3 regions of the Pseudonocardia oceanicola genome follow, and region 3 is predicted to be linked to each of the others. Evidence: predicted binding sites of a transcription regulator. Region 3 holds the regulator's gene; each other region holds the start of a gene.

Region 1 (6,756 bases), on a different contig from region 3:
GCGGCAGTACCTGCTCGTGACCACGGTCTTCGGGTTCATCGTCGCGGTGCTGGACACGATCGCCCTGGCCCTGATGGGCATTCCGCTGGCCGTCACCTGGGGGCTGCTGGCGTTCGTCACCAACTACATTCCCAACGTCGGGTTCATCCTCGGGGTGATCCCGCCGGCCGTCCTGGGGTTGCTGATCGGGGGGCCGCAGCTGGCTCTGCTGGTGGTCGTCGTGTACTGCGTGCTGAACTTCGTGGTCCAGTCGATCATCCAGCCGCGTTTCATCGGTGACGCGGTGGGTCTGTCGGTCACGGTCACGTTCGTGGCGTTGGTCTTCTGGGCCTGGTTGCTCGGGCCGTTGGGGGCGATCCTCGCGATCCCGCTGACCCTGCTGGTGAAGGCGCTGCTGGTGGACGTCGACCCGAAAGCGGGCTGGGCGGACGCCTTCTTGCGGGCGACGCCGAAGGGCGCGGAGGAAGCGGCCGCCGACGACGCCGCCAAGGCCGCGCGCAAAGCCGCCCGCAAGGAGGCCCGCAAGGCCCGACACCGTCAGCCGGCCGGCGTCACCAGTGGGACCGGCGGGGACGTGGGGACGGTCGAGGGCGGCGGGAGCGTCGGGAGTGGCGGGACCGCCGGGGATGGCGGGAGCGTCGGAGGTGGCGCGACCGTCGAGGATGGCGGGAGCGTCGAGGATGGCGGGAGCGTCGAGGATGGCGGGAGCGTCGGGGGTGGCGGGGGCGCCGCGCCCGGGGCGGGGCCCGCCGAGCCGCCCGAGCCGCCCGCGCGCAGCGACCCGAAGGTCACGCCGTGAGCTGCGGCGGCGGCCGCTGAGCAAGCACCCGGCGGGCATGCGGCGAACACCCGTCGATGAGCATTAGGCCGTGCGGCGCGCCGGCTGGGGCGCGGCCGGGAGTCGGGATGTGGGGCCGGGGCGTGTCACCGAGGCAGGCGCGCCGAGACGTGGGGCCCGCCGAGGTGTGGGGGGGTCGCGCGACGTGGCGCGGGGTGGTGAGCGCGGGGTGGTGAGCGCCGGGTCGTGGGGTACAGGGTGTGGCACGAGGCACGGGGCGTCGAGACGCCCTGGGGCGCCGAGTCGTGGCGGGCCGTCGTGGGGTGCTGAGATGTGGGCACGGGACGTGAGGCGCGGGATGTGGCACCGAGGCGCGGGGCGTCGCCACGCCGTGGGGCGCCGAGTCGTGAGCGCCGAGTCGTGAGCGCCGAGTCGTGAGCGCCGAGTCGTGAGCGCCGAGTCGTGGCTCGCTGAGATGTGGCTCAGATGTGGGCGCGGGACCTGGCGCCGAGTCGTGGCGCGCCGATTCGCGTGCGCCGAGTCGTGGGGCGCGGGAGGTGGCGCCGAGGCCCGGGGCGTCGAGGCGCCGTGGGGGCCCCGAGTCGTGAGCCCCGAGCCGTGAGCCCCGAGTCGTGAGCGCCGAGTCGTGAGCGCCGAGTCGTGAGCCCCGAGTCGTGAGCGCCGAGTCGTGAGCGCCGAGTCGTGAGCGCCGAGCCGTGAGCGCCGAGCCGTGAGCCCCGAGGCGCTGGTCCTGGCGCTCTCCGCGATCCTCCGGCCGACCGCACTCGCGGCGCTCTTCGCGATCCTCGCCTCGCGGGATCCGCGGCGGCTGCTGGTCGCGTACCTGGCGGGCGGGCTCGCCTTCACCCTCGCCGTCGGGGTCCTGGTCGTCGTGCTGCTGCAGGGCCTCAACGCCCGCACGTCGACGACGACGAGCCGGCCGGTCCTCGACGTCGTCCTCGGGCTCGCCGCGCTGGCCTATGCGGTGGCGGCCTGGGCCCGCTGGCCCTCGCCCTGGCCGCTGAGCAGGCAGACCGAGCGGCATCCGGACGGGCCGAGCTGGATCCAGCGGCGACTCCAGGGACTCACCGTGCCGGGGGCCGCCGGCGCCGGTGCCCTCACCCACCTGCCCGGGGTGACGTACCTGGCCGCGCTCAACGCGGTCGTCGCCACGGCCTCGGGAGTGGTGGACGGCGTGGTCCAGGTCGTCGTCTACAACGCGATCTGGTTCAGCACCCCGGCCCTGGCGCTCGCCCTCGCGACGTACCGGCCGACCCTCGCGCGCGAGGTGCTGGAACGGCTGGTCTCCTGGATCCTTGGGCGCCGCCGGCCCATCACGGTCGTGTTCTTCGGCCTCCTCGGCGGCTACCTGCTCGCGGTGGGGACCGTGAACCTGACCGGCTGACTACGCCCGGCGCGCCGATCGCCTCCTGCCGCACACCCCGGCCACGAACGCGTCGAACACCGGGCCACCGCGATGACGCCCCGGGCACCCGGAGCCCCGGGGCACGCCGCCTCCCCGGCCCCCGGGCACACCCCTGGGGCACTCCGCTCCCCAGGCACTCCACCCCCGGGCTCTCCGCTCCCCGGGCTCTCCGCTCCCCGGGCTCTCCACCCCCGGGCGCCCCGCTCCCCGGGCGCCCCGCTCCCCGGGCGCCCCGCTCCCCGGGCGCCCCGCTCCCCGGGCTCTCCGCCCCCGGGCTCTCCGATCCCCGGCTCTCCGATCCCCGGCTCTCCGATCCCCGGCACTCCGATCCCCCGACCATGGTCGTTCGTCCTGGACCGGCCCGGTCGAGATTTCCGACCGCCCCCGGGCGGAGACCACGATCACGGCGCGACGACGGCCGTGGGGCCGCGACTGAACGCGCCATACCGTGCTTCGAGAACGGTGCCACGCCCGGAGGCACTCAGCACACGCTCTCGGCCGCGCCGCGTATCGCCCGAACGGGTGGACGGCCCCGACCGGAGTGACCAACTGTGGTTGCACCGACCACACTGGCTGGGCAGGTCGGGACACGGGCAGGGGGTCGACGGGGTGAGCACGCACAGGGCGTCGGGCAGCGGCGGCTTCCGGGCCGTCGGGCAGAAGCCCCCGGTCCCGCACCAGCGCGGCGCCGCGGGTGCCGCCCCGCCGGCCGCCCCGCCGAGCACGGTCGGGGAACAGGCGGCGCGCGCCGGATGGGCTTCCGCCCCGCGCCCCTCGCCGGAGCACACTCCGCCGCGCGGTCGGCGTCTGCCCACGGCGGGGGACGGGCGCGCCCTCACCGTCCTGCGGGTCTGCGCCTACGTGCTGACCTCGCTCGCGAGCCTGCTGTTCATCGCGCTGGTCGTGTACGGATACCTCCTGGTGCAGGACGCGGTGGACACGTTCCCACGGCTCTTCCCGCCGGCCGGCTGACGGCCCCGCACCCGGGCACGGGTCGGGTCGGCCGCACTAGGGTGCCCGCGTGGACGTCCTGGACGAGTACAGCGGGCACACCGACCCCGGCGGCGCGGCGATCCGGCGGAGCCTCGGCCCGCTCACCATCAGCAAGCTGTCCGTCGGTCCGATGGACAACAACGCCTACCTGCTGACCTGCACCGCGACGAACGAGGCGCTGCTCGTCGACGCGGCGAACGAGCCCGAGCGGATCGCCGACCTGGTCGGGGCCGAGGACGGTCGGCCCGAGCTGCGGCACCTCGTCACCACCCACCGCCACCAGGACCACTGGCAGGCGCTGGGCGCGGTGGCGGGGATGTTCCAGACCCGACAGATCGCGCACCCGCTCGACGCCCCCGAGCTGCCGATCCCGATGGACGAGCTGGTCTCGCACGGCGACACCGTGGGGTTCGGCGAGATCACCCTCGAGGTCATCCACCTGCGCGGGCACACGCCGGGCTCGATCGCGCTGCTCTACCGCGGGCCGGACCGGCCGCACCTGTTCACGGGTGACTCGCTGTTCCCGGGCGGCCCCGGGAAGACCTGGTCGGCCGAGGACTTCGCCTCGCTGATGGACGACCTGGAGTCCCGCGTGTTCGGCGAGCTGCCCGACGACACCTGGGTCTACCCCGGCCACGGCGACGACACGACCCTGGGCCGGGAGCGACCGTCGCTGAAGGAGTGGCGCGAGCGCGGGTGGTGAGCCGCCCGGCGGGACGGGCGCCGGTGGGAGGGTCGGGCGGGCCGCCGTCGAACATGTGTGCGACAGTGGTCACCTGGTCCGGCGGACGTCGCCGGGAAGCAGCGGGCGGTTCACGGCGTTGAGCCGGGTGGCCGGACGGGCTCCCGGCGCCGACCACGGTGCCGGACGTGCCCGGCGGCCGTCGGTCGCCCGGCGCTCGCCGGTGCGCAACCGTCGACCGGGGCTCCCGGGCCGGACGGTGCGCACCTTTCTGTCGGGCCCCCGGCCTAGCATCGATCGCGGGTCCCCGGTCTGCCGCGGACCGGGCCCGCCGATCACCGGTGACCCGATAGGAGGCGCCCTCGTGGCACAGGTCCGCACCCCGCACGACGCTCCCCGGCTGGTCGTGCGCGGCGCGCGCGAGCACAACCTGCGTGGGGTCGATCTCGACCTGCCCCGGGACAGCCTCGTCGTGTTCACCGGGCTGTCCGGTTCCGGCAAGTCGAGCCTCGCGTTCGACACGATCTTCGCCGAGGGTCAGCGCCGGTACGTCGAGTCGCTGTCGGCGTACGCCCGGCAGTTCCTCGGCCAGATGGACAAGCCCGACGTCGACTTCATCGAAGGGCTCTCGCCCGCGGTGTCGATCGACCAGAAGTCCACGAACCGCAACCCGCGCTCGACCGTCGGCACGATCACCGAGGTCTACGACTACCTGCGACTGCTCTACGCCCGGGCCGGCGTCCCGCACTGCCCGGTCTGCGGGGAGGTCATCGAGAAGCAGACCCCGCAGCAGATCGTCGACCAGGTGCTGGCGATGGAGGAGGGCAGCCGCTTCCAGGTGCTCGCCCCGGTGGTCCGCACCCGCAAGGGCGAGTTCGTGGACCTCTTCACCACCCTGCAGGGCCAGGGCTACTCCCGCGTGCTGGTCGACGGCTCGGTGCACCAACTGAGCAACCCGCCGACGCTGAAGAAGCAGGAGAAGCACGACATCGCGGTCGTCGTCGACCGGCTGTCGGTCAAGCCGAGCGCCAAGCAGCGGCTCACCGACTCGGTGGAGACCGCGCTGCGCCTGGCGGACGGGCTGGTGGTGCTGGACTTCGTCGACCTGGAGGACGAGCACCCGCACCGCGAGCGCCGGTTCTCCGAGCGGATGGCCTGCCCCAACGGGCACCCGCTCACGCTCGACGACCTCGAGCCCCGCACGTTCTCCTTCAACTCGCCGTACGGCGCCTGCCCGGAGTGCTCGGGCATCGGCATCAAGAAGGAGGTCGACCCGGAGCTCGTCATCCCCGACCCGGAGCTCAGCCTGGCCGACGGGGCCGTGGCGCCGTGGAACAACGGACACACGGCCGAGTACTTCGGCCGGCTGCTGTCCGGGCTGGCCACGAGCGTCGGGTTCCGGATGGACACACCGTGGCGCAAGCTGCCCGCCGAGGCACAGAAGGCGGTGCTGCACGGCAGCGACGACCAGGTGCACGTCCGTTATCGGAACCGGTACGGGCGCGAGCGCGCCTACTACGCCAATTTCGAGGGCGTGATCCCGTTCCTCGAGCGCCGGCTGGACCAGACCGAGTCCGAGTCGCAGCGCGATCGGTACGAGGGCTACATGCGGGACGTCCCGTGCCCGGCGTGCAAGGGGGCGCGGCTCAAGCCGGAGGTCCTGGCCGTCACGCTGGCGCACCGTGAGCAGGGCGACCGGTCGATCGCCGAGGTGTCGGCCATGTCGGTGGCCGAGTGCGCCGAGTTCCTCGACGGGATGGTGCTCGACCAGCGGCAGGCGATGATCGCGGGCCGGGTGCTCAAGGAGATCCAGGCCCGCCTCGGGTTCCTGCTCGACGTCGGGCTGGACTACCTGTCGCTCGACCGCGCCGCGGGCACCCTGTCCGGCGGCGAGGCGCAGCGCATCCGGCTGGCCACGCAGATCGGCTCCGGCCTGGTCGGCGTGCTCTACGTGCTCGACGAACCGTCGATCGGGCTGCACCAGCGGGACAACCGCCGGCTGATCGACACGCTGACCCGGCTCAAGGAGCTGGGCAACACGCTGATCGTGGTGGAGCACGACGAGGACACCATCCGGGCCGCGGACTGGGCCGTCGACATCGGCCCGGGCGCGGGCGAGCACGGTGGCGAGGTCGTGCACTCCGGCCCGGTCGCCGAGCTCGAGTCGCACGACACCTCGCTGACCGGGGCGTACCTGTCGGGCCGGCGGAGCATCCCGGTGCCGGACGTGCGGCGCACGCTCGACCCGGAGCGCAGGCTCACGATCGTCGGCGCGCGCGAGCACAACCTGCGGGGGATCGATGTCGACATCCCGCTCGGCGGGCTCGTCTCGATCACCGGTGTGTCCGGCTCGGGCAAGTCCACGCTGATCAACGACATCCTGGCCACCGTGCTGGCGAACAAGCTCAACGGCGCCCGCCAGGTGCCGGGCCGGCACACCCGGATCACCGGCATCGAGCAGCTGGACAAGCTCGTGCGCGTCGACCAGTCACCGATCGGGCGCACGCCGCGGTCCAACCCGGCCACGTACACCGGGGTGTGGGACAAGGTCCGCACGCTGTTCGCGTCGACCACCGAGGCGAAGGTGCGGGGCTACCAGGCCGGCCGCTTCTCGTTCAACGTCAAGGGCGGGCGCTGCGAGGCGTGCTCCGGCGACGGCACGATCAAGATCGAGATGAACTTCCTGCCCGACGTGTACGTCCCCTGCGAGGTCTGCAAGGGCGCCCGGTACAACCGGGAGACCCTCGAGGTGCACTACAAGGGCAAGACCGTGGCCGACGTGCTGGACATGCCGATCGAGGAGGCGGCGGAGTTCTTCGCGCCGATCACCTCGATCAGCCGGTACCTGACCACGCTCGTCGACGTCGGGCTGGGCTA
Region 2 (6,756 bases), on a different contig from region 3:
ACATCGAGACCCGGCTGCGCACCTAGACCCACCTGGGCCCGCCCGGGCCCACGGACGGCCCGGCGGGGCCTCAGCCGGTGGGGGCGGCCAGAGCGGTCGCGGGAACGGGCAGCCCGAAGCGCTCGCGCAGGGTGCGCAGCGGGGTCCGGTGGGCCCGCAGCAGCGGCACGACGTCGTCGGCCACCTTCTCCAGTCCGCGCGGCCGCACCGGGAGGAACACCACCCCGTCCGCTCCGGTCGCCGCGAGTTCGCGGGTCAGTGCCGCCAGCCCCGCCGAGCCGGAATGGTGCAACCCCTCCCCCGCCCCGACACCGACGTCGACCAGCACGCGCAGCGCTCCCGGGTCGCGCCCGGCCTCGGCGGCCGCGGCCTCGACGTCGAGCCGGCGCATCGCGGCCTCCGCGACGGACCCGGTCGAGATCCGCACGACGTCCGCGCACCGCGCCGCGACGGACAGCGCCTCCGCGGCGTCGGCGCGGATCACGACGACCGGCTCGCCCTGCGGCGACCGCGGCACGGGGATCCGCCCGCGCACCTGCACGAACTCGCCGCCGAATCCGGTCCCGCCGCCGGCCCGGAGCCGGTGCGCCACCTCGACGACCTCCGCGGCCTCGGCCCACAGCTCGCCCGGCGGGGTGGGCGCGACCGGGTCCGTCACCACGACCTCCCAGCCGGCCCGGCCGAGCGAGGCGGCGTCGAGCGCGGCCACCGTGTTGTGCAGGGCGACCGGATCGGTGCCGGTCGCGGGCACCTGCGGCACCAACCCGGTGCCCACCACGCCCGGGGCCACCCGGGTGGCGATCGCGAGGGCGTCGAGCGGGGCCGATGGGGCGAGGGGCCCGGTCGCCGGCGCGCCACCCGCAGTGGCCGGCGGGTCGGCGAGGAACAGCACGTCGACACCCCGGGCCGCCAGGGTCAGGCGCTCCAGGTGCCGCCCGGGATCGGACCCCTCCCCGCACGGCTGCACGCCCAGCACGATCGGTCGCTCGGCCACGGGTCTCCCCCTCGTCGCATCTCCGGCCCCATCGCAGCACGGGCACGCGACGGGTACCCGACGGGGTCACCCTCGCAACCCCTTCAGGTCCGCCTCGACGGTCGCCGCGCAGGCGCGCAGGTGCGGGAGGGCCTCGTCGCGCAGCCAGGCGGTGCTGTTGCGCAGCGCGTGCGTGCTGACGTTCGCGGCGGCGACCACGGTGCCGGACGCGTCGCGGATCGGCACGGCGACCGAGCGCAGCCCGTCCTCCAGTTCCTGGTCGACGAGGCAGTAGCCGGCCGCGCGGACGTCGCCGAGGACGTCGCGCAGCGTGTCCCGGTCCGCCACGGTGCGGTCGGTCAGGGGCTCGAGGGCGCCCAGCCGGGCGTCGAGCTCGTCGGGCGGCAGGGCGGCCAGCAGCACCCGGCCCATCGAGGTGGCGTAGGCCGGGAAGCGGGTCCCGACGGTGATCGACACGGCCATGATCCGCGCGGTCGCGACCCGGGCGACGTAGACGACGTCGTCGCCGTCGAGCACGGAGACCGACGCGGACTCGTGCACCGTCTCGACCAGCTCCTCCAGGTGCGGGGCGGCGAGCTCGGGCAGCGACAGCGCGGACAGGTAGGAGTAGCCCAGCTCCAGCACCCGCGGGGTGAGCGCGAAGAGCCGGCCGTCCGTGCGGACGTAGCCGAGCTCGACGAGGGTGAGCAGGAAACGCCGGGCCGCGGCCCGGGTCAGCCCGGTGGCCCGGGCGACGTCCGAGAGCGTCTGCGAGGGGTGGGCCCCGTCGAACGCCTTGATCACCGACAGCCCGCGGGCGAGCGACTGGACGTGCTCGGCACGCACGGCGTGGTCGGCGTGCCCCCCGTGGCTCGCGGGCCCGGGGGCGCTCACCGGGCCTCCAGGATCCGGTCGACGAGCTCACCCGCGTGCCCGGTGTCGGGCTCGCCCTCGACGGTGAGCAGGAGGTTGCGCCGCAGGGCGTCCGGGTGCACCTGCAGCCCCTCCAGGCTGGTGCGCAGCCGGGCCGCGGCGCCACCGGTCACCGTGAGCAGGTCGGTCAGCGTGCCCCACTCCGCGTGCCAGGCACCGGCCGCTCGCTGGTGCTCGTGGTCCATCGCCGCGAGCAGCGTCGCGACCAGACCGGGGGCCCGGCGCGCCGAGGCCCGGGCCGTGATCGCCGCGATCGGGTTCCGCTTGTGCGGCATGGCCGACGAGTCGCCCGGCGCCGCCTCCGAGACCTCGCCGACCTCGGTCTGGGACAGCAGCACGACGTCCGTCGCCGGCTTCGCGCACGCCCCGGCGGCCACGCCGAGCGCCCCGGCCAGCGTGCCGATCCGGGTGCGCTCGGTGTGCCACGGGACCCCCTGCGGGGCGAGGCCGAGCAGGTCGGCGACGGCGTCGGCGACGGCGGGGCCGTGCGGGTACGAGGCCGCGAGGGTGCCGGCCGCGCCACCGAACTGCACGGGCAGCGCGTCGACCCGGGCCGCGAGCTCGCGGGCCGCACCGTCGAGCCCGGCGGCCCAGCCCGCGGCGACCAGCCCGAAGGTCGTCGGCAGCGCCTGCTGGCCGAGGGTGCGGGCGATCGTCGGGGTGTCCCGGTGGGCGGCGGCCAGTCGGGCCGCGGCGTCGGCGGCGCCGCGCAGGTCCGCGAGCAGGGTCGGTGCGGCGCGGCGGACCAGCAGCACCAACGCCGTGTCCATGACGTCCTGGCTGGTCGCGCCGGGGTGCACGGCGCCGCTCGCCGGGCCCGCGGCCTCCCGGAGGAACCGGGCCAGCGGGATCACCGGGTTGCCGCCCTCGACGGCGGCCGCCGCCAGCTCGGCCGGGCGGTCCGGGTCCGCGGCCAGCCGGCCGGCCGCGGCCGCGACCTCCTCCGCGTCCTCCGCGGGGACGAGGGCGTACCGTGCGGCGGCGCGGGAGAGCGCGACCTCGACGTCGAGCAGCGCGCGGACCCACGCCGCGTCGTCGAGGTGCGCGGCGACGGCGTCGGTGCCGGACAGCGGCGAGAGCAACCCCGTGTTCGTCATGCGCACGACCGTACGGTATGCGGCCGATGCCGTCGGGGACAATGGGCCCGTGACCCGCCCCCGCTACCGCACCGTGCTCCTCGACCTCGACGGCACCCTCGTCGACTCCGCCCCCGGCATCCTCGGGACCCTGCGCACCGCCTTCGAGCAGGTCGGCGTGCCCTACGACGACACCGTGATCGGCCCCCACCTGCTCGGCCCGCCGCTCTACGAGTCCCTGCCGCCGTTGGTCGGCGCCGGGAACAGCGAGCGGATCCTGGCACTGTACCGACCGCTCTACCGGGAGAGCGGCCTGCTCAAGTCCACCCCCTATCCCGGGATCGAGGACCTGCTGCAGGCCCTCGTCGCGGCCGGGGTACGGCTCGGGCTGGCGACCAGCAAGGCCGAGCCGGCGGCCCGGGAGATCCTCGCCAACCAGGGCTGGACCGAGCTGTTCACCGCGATCACCGGCGACACCGTCGACGCGCGGCGCCCGAGCAAGGCCGCGGTGGTGGCGGAGGCTCTGCGCCGCCTCGACTCTCCCGCGCCCGCCGAGACGATCATGATCGGGGACCGGCTGCACGACGTCGTCGGCTCCGGCCGGCACGGCATCTCCTGTCTCGGCGCGGGCTGGGGCTACGGCGAGCCCGGGGAGCTCGAGACCGCCGGCGCCGTCGCGGTCCACGACTCCGCCACCGACCTGCAGCGCGCCCTCCTGTCCTGACCGGACGGGCGGCGCTCTCGCCCAGGGCCGGGAGCGGGAGCGCCGCTCGCAGGGCGCTACGACTGTGTTCGCAATACGAACTCTTGTGCGAGATGCGAACGCCGGGTACGGTGCCCCGCATGGACAAGGTGGTGGCGTCGGCGCGCGAAGCGGTCGCCGACATCGGGGACGGCGCGTCCCTCGCCGTCGGAGGCTTCGGCATGTCCGGCGTCCCGACCGCGCTGATCGCGGCCCTGCTCGAGCAGGGTGCGACGGACCTCGAGACGATCAGCAACAACCTCGGTGTGGACGGCTTCGGCCTGGGCACGCTGCTCTCCGCGGGCCGGATCCGCCGGACGATCGGCTCCTACGTCGGCAACAACAAGGAGTTCGCCCGGCAGTACCTCGCCGGCGAGCTCGAGCTGGAGCTGACCCCGCAGGGCACGCTCGCCGAGCGGCTGCGGGCGGGGGGCGCCGGCATCCCGGCCTTCTTCACCCCCGCCGGCGTCGGCACCCTGGTCGGCGACGGCGGCCTGCCGTGGCGCTACGCGGCGGACGGCACGGTCGCGGTGAAGTCCCCGCCGAAGGAGGTCCGGGAGTTCGACGGCGTGCGGTACGTGCTCGAGCGCGCCATCGCCCCGGACTTCGCACTGGTCCACGCCTGGAAGGGCGACCGGCACGGCAACCTCGTCTACCGGCGCAGCGCGCGCAACTTCAACCCGGACTGCGCCGCCGCGGGCCGGGTCACCATCGCGCAGGTCGAGCACCTCGTCGAGCCCGGCGAGATCGACCCCGACGCGGTGCACACCCCCGGCATCCACGTCCAGCGCGTCGTGCACGTGCCCGACGCCGAGAAGCCGGTCGAGTTCAGGACGGTGCAGAAGTGAGTCTCACCCGGGACCAGCTCGCCGAGCGGGTGGCCGACGAGCTGCCCGACGGCTCCTACGTCAACCTCGGCATCGGCATGCCGACGCTGGTGCCCGACCACATCCCGGGCACCCGGACCGTGGTGCTGCACAGCGAGAACGGCATCCTCGGCGTCGGCCCCTACCCGACCGACGACGAGGTCGACCCCGATCTGATCAACGCCGGCAAGGAGACCGTCACGGTCCTGCCCGGCGCGAGCTACTTCGGCTCGTCGGACAGCTTCTCGATGATCCGCGGCGGGAAGGTCGACGTCGCCGTCCTCGGCGCCATGCAGGTCAGCGCCGCCGGCGACCTCGCCAACTGGGCCATCCCCGGCAAGATGATCAAGGGGATGGGCGGGGCGATGGACCTCGTCCACGGGGCGAAGAAGGTCATCGTGATGATGGACCACGTCTCCAAGGACGGCTCGCCCAAGATCCTCGAGCAGTGCACCCTGCCGCTCACCGGCGTGGCCTGCGTGAACCGGATCGTCACCGACCTCGCGGTGATCGACGTGACCGACGAGGGCCTGAAGCTCGTCGAGACCTTCGGCGTGTCCGAGGACGAGGTCCGCGAGAAGACGGGCGCCCCCCTCCTCTGACGCACTATGGAACCATAACGCGATCTTCGACCGTCATTTCGCGCGTTATGGTTCCCCAACACGATCATCGACGGCGTTCGCGAGCGTTATGGATCCAGAGTGCGGGTCAGCCGACGAGCAGGACGATCAGGGTGCGGGGGCCGTGGACGCCCTCGACCCGGTCCAGCTCGATGTCGCTGGTCGCGCTCGGCCCGCTGATCCAGGTCAGCGGGCGGGCCGGGTCGAGGCGGGCCACGGCGGCGGCGACGTCGGCGACCACCTGGTCCGTCCGCACCACGCAGACGTGCCGGTCCGGAACCAGGGTCGCGGCGCGTCGGCCCTGCCCCGGTCCGTGGTCCAGCACGATCGTCCCGGTCTCGGCGATGCCGAGCGCCGCCGTGGTCAGCACGCCGTCGACGGTGTCGAGCTCGGCGGTCGTCAGCTGCTCGTCGAGGATCGCGTCGGCCGGGCGCAGGTCCTCCGGCAGGTCCGCGGGCACCAGCAGCCGCGGGACGCCGCGCAGGGCCGCCGCCAGGTGCGTCGGCAGGTCCTCGGGCGTGCAGCGCACCACGGTCGCCCGGTAGTCGGCGACCCGCTGCGCGAACAGCTCCACATCCGCGGACGTGGTGGGGCGTGGCTCGGGGCGGTCCACCTCGACGTCGGCCGGGGTCTCGGCGGCCGGGACGTCGCTCAGCGCCCTCCGCACCCGACCCAGGATCTCCTCCCGTGCGCTCACCGCGCTCCCCCGTCCTCGTTCCGCCCACCGTCGGTCCGCGCCCACCACGCCCGGAAGGACTCCGGCGCGGGCACCGGCACGTCCCGCGCGTCCGACCAGGCCGCGGCCGGCCCGGGCAGGGCGCCGAGCACCCCGCGACCGCCCGGGGCGCGCCGCTTCGTGCCCCGCAGGACGCGCCCGACCGCCCCGGAGATCCGCTCCGCCGCGGCCGTCCGCCGGGCGTCGGCGAAGGCCCACGACGCCGCCTTCATCGCCAGGTTCTGCACCTTCGGCACGCCGCGGTGGGCGTCGACGACCTTCGTGCGCAGGTGCACCAGCACCTCGGGGATGTCGATCCGCACCGGACAGACCTCGAAGCACGCCCCGCACAGGCTGGACGCGTAGGGCAGCGAGTCGAGCTGGGCGTCGTGCCCCACGCCGCGCAGCATCGGCGTGAGGATCGCCCCGATCGGGCCGGGGTAGACCGAGCCGTAGCTGTGCCCGCCGGTGCGCTCGTAGACCGGGCAGACGTTGAGGCAGGCCGAGCACCGGATGCAGCGCAACGCCTGCCGGCCGACCTCGTCGGCGAGGACGTCCGTGCGCCCGTTGTCGAGCAGCACGACGTGCACCTCCTGCGGCCCGTCGCCCGGGGTCACTCCCGTCCACGTCGAGGTGTACGGGTTCATCCGCTCCCCGGTGGAGCTGCGCGGCAGCAGCTGCAGGAAGACGTCGAGATCCGCCCAGGTCGGCACGAGCTTCTCGATGCCGACCACGCTGACCAGCACCTCGGGCAGGGTCAGGCACATCCGTCCGTTGCCCTCGCTCTCGACGACGGCGAGCGTGCCGGTCTCGGCCACCGCGAAGTTCGCC
Region 3 (6,756 bases):
CCACCTTCATCGGCTCCGGCAAGGTCGACGAGCTGGCGCACGCCGTGCAGGCCGCCGGCGCCGACACCGTGATCTGCGACGGCGAGCTCTCGCCCGGACAGCTGCGCCAGCTGGAGGACAAGCTCAAGGTCAAGGTGATCGACCGGACCGCCCTGATCCTCGACATCTTCGCCCAGCACGCCCGCTCCCGGGACGGCAAGGCCCAGGTCGAGCTGGCCCAGCTGTCCTACCTCCTGCCGCGGCTGCGCGGCTGGGGTGAGGCGCTGTCCCGGCAGGTCGGCGGCCGCGCCGCCGGCGGTGTCGGCATCGGTGGCCGTGGTCCCGGTGAGACCAAGATCGAGCTGGACCGCCGACGCATCCGTCACCGCATGTCCAAGCTGCGCCGCGAGATCGCCGCGATGAGCCGGGTCCGGGACACCCAGCGCGGCGCCCGCCGCCGCAACGACGTGCCGAGCGTCGCGATCGTCGGCTACACCAACGCCGGCAAGTCCTCGCTGCTCAACGCGTTGACGGACGCGGGTGTCCTGGTCGAGGACGCGCTGTTCGCCACCCTGGACCCCACGACCCGCCGCGCCGCGACGCCGGACGGGCGCACCTACACGCTCACCGACACCGTCGGGTTCGTGCGGCACCTGCCGCACCAGCTCGTCGAGGCCTTCCGCTCGACGCTGGAGGAGGCCGCCCAGGCGGACCTGCTGCTCCACGTCGTCGACGCCTCGGACCCGTTGCCGGAGGACCAGATCGCCGCCGTGCGCAAGGTCCTGGTCGAGATCGGCGAGGAGCAGGGCGGGACCATGCCCCAGGAGCTGCTCGTCGTCAACAAGACGGACGCGGCCGGTGACCTGGCGCTGGCCCGGCTGCGGCACCTGCTGCCCGACGCGGTGTTCGTCTCCGCGCACCGGGGCGACGGGGTCGCGCGGCTCACGGCCTGCATCGCCGAGAGGCTCCCGCGCCCCGAGGTCGACCTCGAGCTGCTCGTCCCCTACACCGAGGGCGGGCTGGTCGCGCGGCTGCACTCGGACGGCGAGGTGCTCGCCTCCGAGCACACGCCCGAGGGCACCCGGCTGCACGTCCGGGTGGGCCCGGAGCTCGCGGTCGCGGCCGTGCCGTTCGCGGTCGCGGGGGCGGGGTCGCCGGCGGGCGGCGCGGACCGGGCAGGCTCGCGCAGTGCAGACGGATCCGGGAACGGGGCCGTGGGCGCCGGTGCCGGGGCGCACGTCGCTGCGCGGCGCTGAGCGCGCCCGCGGCATCGGGCTCGCGATCGGTGCCGTCCTCCTGCTGACACTGCTGCTCGCGGTTCCGGCCGGCGCGGCGCCGGCGGCGCCCGAGGAGCGCTGCACGGTCACCGATCGCCGGCTCGTGGAGCTCTCCGGCCTCGCCGTCGGCCCCGACGGCCGAGTCTGGGCGATGAGCGACGGCGGCCGTCGGGTCGCGCTGTACCGGCTCGACCCGGGCACGTGCGCGGTGATCGGGACAAGGACCGCGGACCTGGACCCGTACGACGCCGAGGACCTCGCCGTCGCGCCCGACGGCGCGTTCTGGGTCGCCGACACCGGGGACAACGACCGGGCCCGGGACACCATCGCCCTCCTCGTGCTGCCGGCCGACGGCGCCCCGCGGCTGCACCGGCTGACCTACCCCGACGGCCCGCACGACGCCGAGGCCCTCCTGATCGGCGCCGACGGCGTGCCCGTGATCGTCACCAAGGAGGTCGGCGGCATCGCCGGGGTCTACCGGCCCGCGGAGCCGCTCGCCGTGCCCGGACCCACGCCGCTGATGCGCGCCGGCTCGGCGGGCTTCCCGCGCTCGGAGACATCCGGCGGCCCGATCGGCGCCCTCGGGGCCTTCACCGTGACCGGTGGGGCGACGAGTGCGGGCCGCGAGGTCGTCGCGCTACGGACCTACACCGACGCGTGGCTCTACCGGGTACCGGCGTCGGGCGACCTGGTCGCGGCGCTGCAGGGCACCCCGCTCCAGGTCCCGCTGCCCGGCGAGCCCCAGGGCGAGGCACTCGCGTTCCTGCCGGACGGCACCCTGCTCTCCGGGTCCGAGACCCGCGGCCTGGACCGTGGCCGGCTCCGTGCGGTGCCCGGTGCGGTCGCTGCGACGCTCGCCGCCGCACCGGCCGAGCCCGTCGTCGCGCCACCGCCGCCGGCGACCCCGCCGGAGCCCGCCCCGGACTGGCTGCCCGCGGCGATCGGGGCCGGGGCCGCCGTCGTCGTGCTGGGCCTGGCCGCGGGCGCGATGGCGCTGCACGCGCGGCGCCGCTCCCGCGTGTGACGAGCCAGTTAAGGCTGGTCGCGCCGGGGGTCCGGGCGGTCGCGGTCCACCTAGGCTGAGCCCGCCGGGAGGAGGGGGGCCGCGGTGCCGATCGTGACCGCCTACGAGGACACGCCGGGAGGCCACGACGCCCTGGTCCTGGGCGCACAGCTGGCCCGGTTGACGGGGCTGACGAACGTCGTCGCCACCGTCCACCCGACGGACGGGCTGGGTTACTCGGCGATGGCCCGCGACCCGCGGTGGCGGGAGAAGGTCGAGGAGGTCGCGCGGGAGCGGTTCGGCCGGGCGCGGGAGCTGATCGGTGGGGCCGGCGGGCCCGGCGAACCGGAGTTCGCCCCGCTCGGGCCGGGCCCCGCGGCGACGGTCCTCGCCGAGCACGCCGAGGAGGTCGGCGCCGCCGTGCTGGTGGTCGGCTCGACGGGTGGCGGTCTGCTCGGCCGGCTCGCCCCGGGCGGCACCGTGCAGCGGCTGTTGCCGTCGGCGCGGTGTCCCGTCGCCATCGCGCCGCGGGGGTACCGGCACACGGCTGCCCAGGGCGTCACGGTCGTCACGGTCGCCTACGACGGCACGGCGGAGGCCGACCGGGCCGCAGTCCTGGCCGTGCACCTCGCCGGCCGGACCGGGGCCGCACTGCGGTTCGTGGTGGTCGCGAGCGGCGAGGACGACGTGCCCGCAGCGAGGGTGACCGCGCAGCAGGGGCTCGCCCGGGCGCCGGTGGAGATCGACGCGCTCTCCGACGTGGTGATCGGGCGTTCGGTCGCCGCCGGCCTCGCCGACCTGCCCGAGCGCACGGACGTCCTGGTCGTCGGAGCGCGCGGGTACCCGCTCATGACACGCCTGCTGCTCGGCGGGGTCGCGGGCGTGCTGGTCCGCACCGCCCGCTACCCCGTGATCGTGGTCCCGCCCCCGGGCCGCTGACGGGCGCAGCGCGGGAACCCGCGGGCGCGGGACCTGCCGGCGCGGGAACCTGCCGGCGCGGGAACCTGCAGGCGCGGGAACCGCGGTCAGAGCCGGCGGAGCACCGCGACGACCCGGCCCAGGATCGTCGCCTCGTTGCCGTCGATCGGCTCGTAGGCCGGGTTGGCCGGCATCAACCAGACCTGCCCGTCCGTGCGCCTGAAGGTCTTGACCGTGGCCTCGCCATCGATCATGGCGGCGACGATCTCGCCCTGCTCGGCCACCGGCTGCTGGCGCACCACGACCCAGTCGCCATCCGTGATGGCGGCCTCGATCATCGAGTCGCCCTTGACGTTGAGCAGGAAGAGTGTGCCCTCGCCGACGATCTCGCGCGGGAGCGGGAACACGCTCTCCACCGCCTGCTCCGCCAGGATCGGTCCACCGGCGGCGATGTTGCCGAGCAGCGGCACGAACGCCGGCGCGGGCCGCTCGGCACGGACCTCGGCGGCCTGGGTGCCGCCGGACTCCTCCTCCGGGCTGCGCACGTCGACCGCGCGGGTCCGGTTGGGGTCGCGCCGCAGGTAGCCCTTCCGCTCCAGCGTGCGCAGCTGGTGGTGCACCGACGAGGTGGAGGTCAGCCCCACCGCGTCGCCGATCTCCCGGACGCTCGGCGGGTAACCGAAGCGCTCCACCCAGTCCCGGATCACCTCGAGCACCTTGCGCTGCCGGGGGGTGAGGCCCACCGGGTCCGCCGGCGGGTCCGGGAAGGCGCGCACCTGCCCGGGCTCCCGGCCGGTCTCGCCGGCTCCGCCGAGCTCGTCCCGTGCCATCTGCCTGCCGCCTCCTCGTGTGCCTGTCTCACGCTCTTGTCCCGGCCCGGTGCCGGTCCGGGGGCGTGTCCCGCTGGTCCGGCCCGTGCCCCGGCCCGTGCCCCGGTCCTGGCCCGGTCCTGGCCCGGCCGGAGTCCTGGCCCGGGGCTCGCGGTCCGGATCGGTACGCGGCCCTGGCCGCCGCGCATCCGCGGCCCGGCCGTCGTGCCCGTTCCGGCGGGCCGTACTCCCGTTCCGCGGCCCACGGCGCCGGGCGGGCCGGTGCCGAGAGGGACCCGGCCGGCCCGCCCGGTCACGCCCGGCCGGTCCGTCGGTTCCGGACGGTAGTCCGGATCCGCCCGATCGCCAAACACATGTTCGAACGACACGCCGATCGTGTCGGCGAGGACCCGTGACGGGCGTCCCTCGTGATGGTAGAAACTCGCACAGAGGTTCGATTCGAACATGTGTGCGATACTCGGCCGCTGAGCGGCGGGGACGAGGCGGAGGGGGCCGGCGTGGCGGGCGCGGGAATCACGGAGGGCGGTGCCCTGCGTCGGGCCCGCCGGGGCCGGTGTCGTCGTGGACGGGATCGCGGCGGACGACGCGCAGCCAGCCGACGCGGCGCCGCTGCCCGGGGGTCTCGTCCTGCGCGTCCCCGCGTGAGGGGGCGGCCCGCCGCGACCGCGGTCACGGCGGGCACCGCTTTCTGTCGGTGCTGGTTGATAGGAATCGCACACGCGTTCGACCGGTCGCTCGGGCATCCGGTTCGGGTGAGGTCGGCGCGGTGGTGGGAGGTCGTCATGGATCCCAGGAGTGCGGCGGCGGCCGGTGTGCGTGCCGGCGCGCCGGCCGGCGCGCGGGCTGCCGCGCCGGGCGAAAGGCGGGCCGAGCCGCGGCCGGCGGCCCGTCCGCGGCCCCGGTCGGGGGTCCGCGAGCCGAGTGGCCGTGCGCACCCCGTCCGCGGCCGCTCCGACGGCACACCGGAGCGGATCCTCGGTGCCTACGCCTCGGGGGCCCGCGCGCGGTTGGTCCGCCCGTCCGACGGGCCCGTCGCGGTGCCGGGGTGCCGGCCGGTCGTCAGGCCCCGTCCGGCCGTCGCCGACACCCGCTGCGTGCCGCCGCGGCGGCCCCGCCCCTCTCGGCTGTCGCGGTACGAACGCGCGGGCGGGGCGCGCAGGCTGGCGGGCGAGACCCGGGCCGGTGTGCTCGACCGTGTCCTCGCGGTCGTGGCGGTCGCGCTGGCCTCGGCCACGGTCGTGGTCGTCCTCGGGTTGCTCGCCGACGTCGTCGCGCGATGAGCCGCCGCCCCGGCCGGGCGACACGATCGCCGCGGTCGCCGGGGAGGCGAACCGGCCGGTCGTCGGGCGCGCACGCCGGGGGTCCCACGTGGAGTGCGGTCTCTCGCGCGGGCCGCGCGTGGGACCCGTGAGCGGCCCCGTGGGTGGCGGGCCTTCCGGCCCGGCCACGGTGCGTACCGACGCGGGCGACACGCCGGACGGCACGACACGCCGCGACACCCCGACGGCGCGTTCCCCGCTGTTCATCCGCGTGTCGCCGATGCGCCGAGCGGTCTCGGGGGATACGCGTCGTCACCCGCGCCGCCACCGTGCTCGCGAGGGGCGTGCATGACCTGCGGACCGTCACGGGGTGTCGCCGCCCGGCCACCGAGGCACCCGGGGACGGGGCGCCCGGGACCACGTGGAAGGTTCGTGCCCGATCGGGGGAAGCTGGCACGGACTCGCCGCGCACGAATGGCGAGACCCCTACATGTTGTGGTTACATCCGTGTCGTTCGCCTACAGGTTGGGTTCGGTGCAGACCGGACCGTCGGCGCGGTCGAGTCGGGGAGGTCCGCATGCGGTGCCCGTTCTGCCGTCACACGGACTGCAAGGTGATCGACTCCCGTGAGGTCGACGAGGGTGCGGCGACGCGTCGCCGCCGCTCCTGCCAGGCCTGCGGGAAGCGCTTCACCACCGTCGAGGAGCCCGTCCTCGCCGTGCTGAAGCGCAGCGGCGTCACCGAACCGTTCAGCCGCGACAAGGTCGTGAGCGGGGTGCGCCGGGCCTGCCAGGGGCGGCCGGTCGACGAGGACGCGCTGCAGAAGCTCGCGCACCGCGTCGAGGAGGCCGTCCGGGCGGGTGGGACAGCGGAGATCCCCAGCCACGAGGTGGGGCTGGCGATCCTCGGTCCGCTGAAGGAGCTCGACGAGGTGGCGTACCTGCGCTTCGCGAGCGTGTACCGCTCCTTCTCGTCCATCGAGGACTTCGAGAAGGAGATCGCCGATCTGCGGAGGGCGGCTGCCGGGGAAGCAGCCGACCGGCGCGATCGGGCCGGTCGGGGCGCGAGGCCGACCGGGTAGGGGTCCGCGGAGGACCACTGGGGCCGACCCGGACTACGGAAGTCGAGCCGACCCCGATCTCGCACGCAGGACACCGTCCGCCGCCCCAGCCGGCGGAGGGTGCAGCACAGGGTCGGATGCGAATGAGGGAGAGCATGACGGAGACCGTCGGGGCGGAGTCCGCCGGGAGCACGGCCGGCGCCAAGAGCGCGGCGGGGGGTTCGGGTCGCGGCCGGGCCGCGAAGGCCGGCAAGCAGGGCCTCAGGCGCGGCCTGGTCGTCGAGCGGCTCCACACCGCCCCCGGGGTCCACCCGTACGACGAGGTGACCTGGGAACGGCGCGACGTCGTGATGACGAACTGGCGCGACGGCAGCGTGAACTTCGAGCAGCGGGGCGTCGAGTTCCCCGAATTCTGGTCGGTCAACGCCAC

What was found. The regulator LexA, encoded in region 3, represses DNA repair genes until DNA is damaged. The targets are predictions, from matches to a motif close to CGAACACGTGTTCG.
Region 1: the regulator LexA is predicted to act here: its motif matches at 3,949-3,962, upstream of uvrA (excinuclease ABC subunit UvrA).
Region 2: the regulator LexA is predicted to act here: its motif matches at 3,783-3,796, upstream of ACL02T_RS11710 (CoA transferase subunit A).

Annotation. Positions count from the first base shown of each region.
Region 1 is NZ_JBJZON010000001.1:683,344-690,099, forward strand. Features, by position in the region: gene ACL02T_RS03170 (AI-2E family transporter) at 1-799, shown strand, start outside; gene ACL02T_RS03175 (GAP family protein) at 1,509-2,183, shown strand; gene ACL02T_RS03180 (hypothetical protein) at 2,814-3,176, shown strand; gene ACL02T_RS03185 (MBL fold metallo-hydrolase) at 3,226-3,900, shown strand; gene uvrA (excinuclease ABC subunit UvrA) at 4,244-6,756, shown strand, end outside.
Region 2 is NZ_JBJZON010000006.1:139,161-145,916, forward strand. Features, by position in the region: gene ACL02T_RS11685 (hypothetical protein) at 1-26, shown strand, start outside; gene ACL02T_RS11690 (LLM class flavin-dependent oxidoreductase) at 71-994, opposite strand; gene ACL02T_RS11695 (IclR family transcriptional regulator domain-containing protein) at 1,061-1,867, opposite strand; gene ACL02T_RS11700 (lyase family protein) at 1,864-3,003, opposite strand; gene ACL02T_RS11705 (HAD hydrolase-like protein) at 3,053-3,706, shown strand; gene ACL02T_RS11710 (CoA transferase subunit A) at 3,826-4,572, shown strand; gene ACL02T_RS11715 (CoA transferase subunit B) at 4,569-5,192, shown strand; gene ACL02T_RS11720 (LutC/YkgG family protein) at 5,299-5,907, opposite strand; gene ACL02T_RS11725 (lactate utilization protein B) at 5,904-6,756, opposite strand, start outside.
Region 3 is NZ_JBJZON010000013.1:98,168-104,923, forward strand. Features, by position in the region: gene hflX (GTPase HflX) at 1-1,235, shown strand, start outside; gene ACL02T_RS19295 (SMP-30/gluconolactonase/LRE family protein) at 1,204-2,280, shown strand; gene ACL02T_RS19300 (universal stress protein) at 2,365-3,198, shown strand; gene lexA (transcriptional repressor LexA) at 3,285-4,007, opposite strand; gene ACL02T_RS19310 (hypothetical protein) at 4,790-5,287, shown strand; gene nrdR (transcriptional regulator NrdR) at 5,844-6,347, shown strand; gene ACL02T_RS19320 (vitamin B12-dependent ribonucleotide reductase) at 6,482-6,756, shown strand, end outside.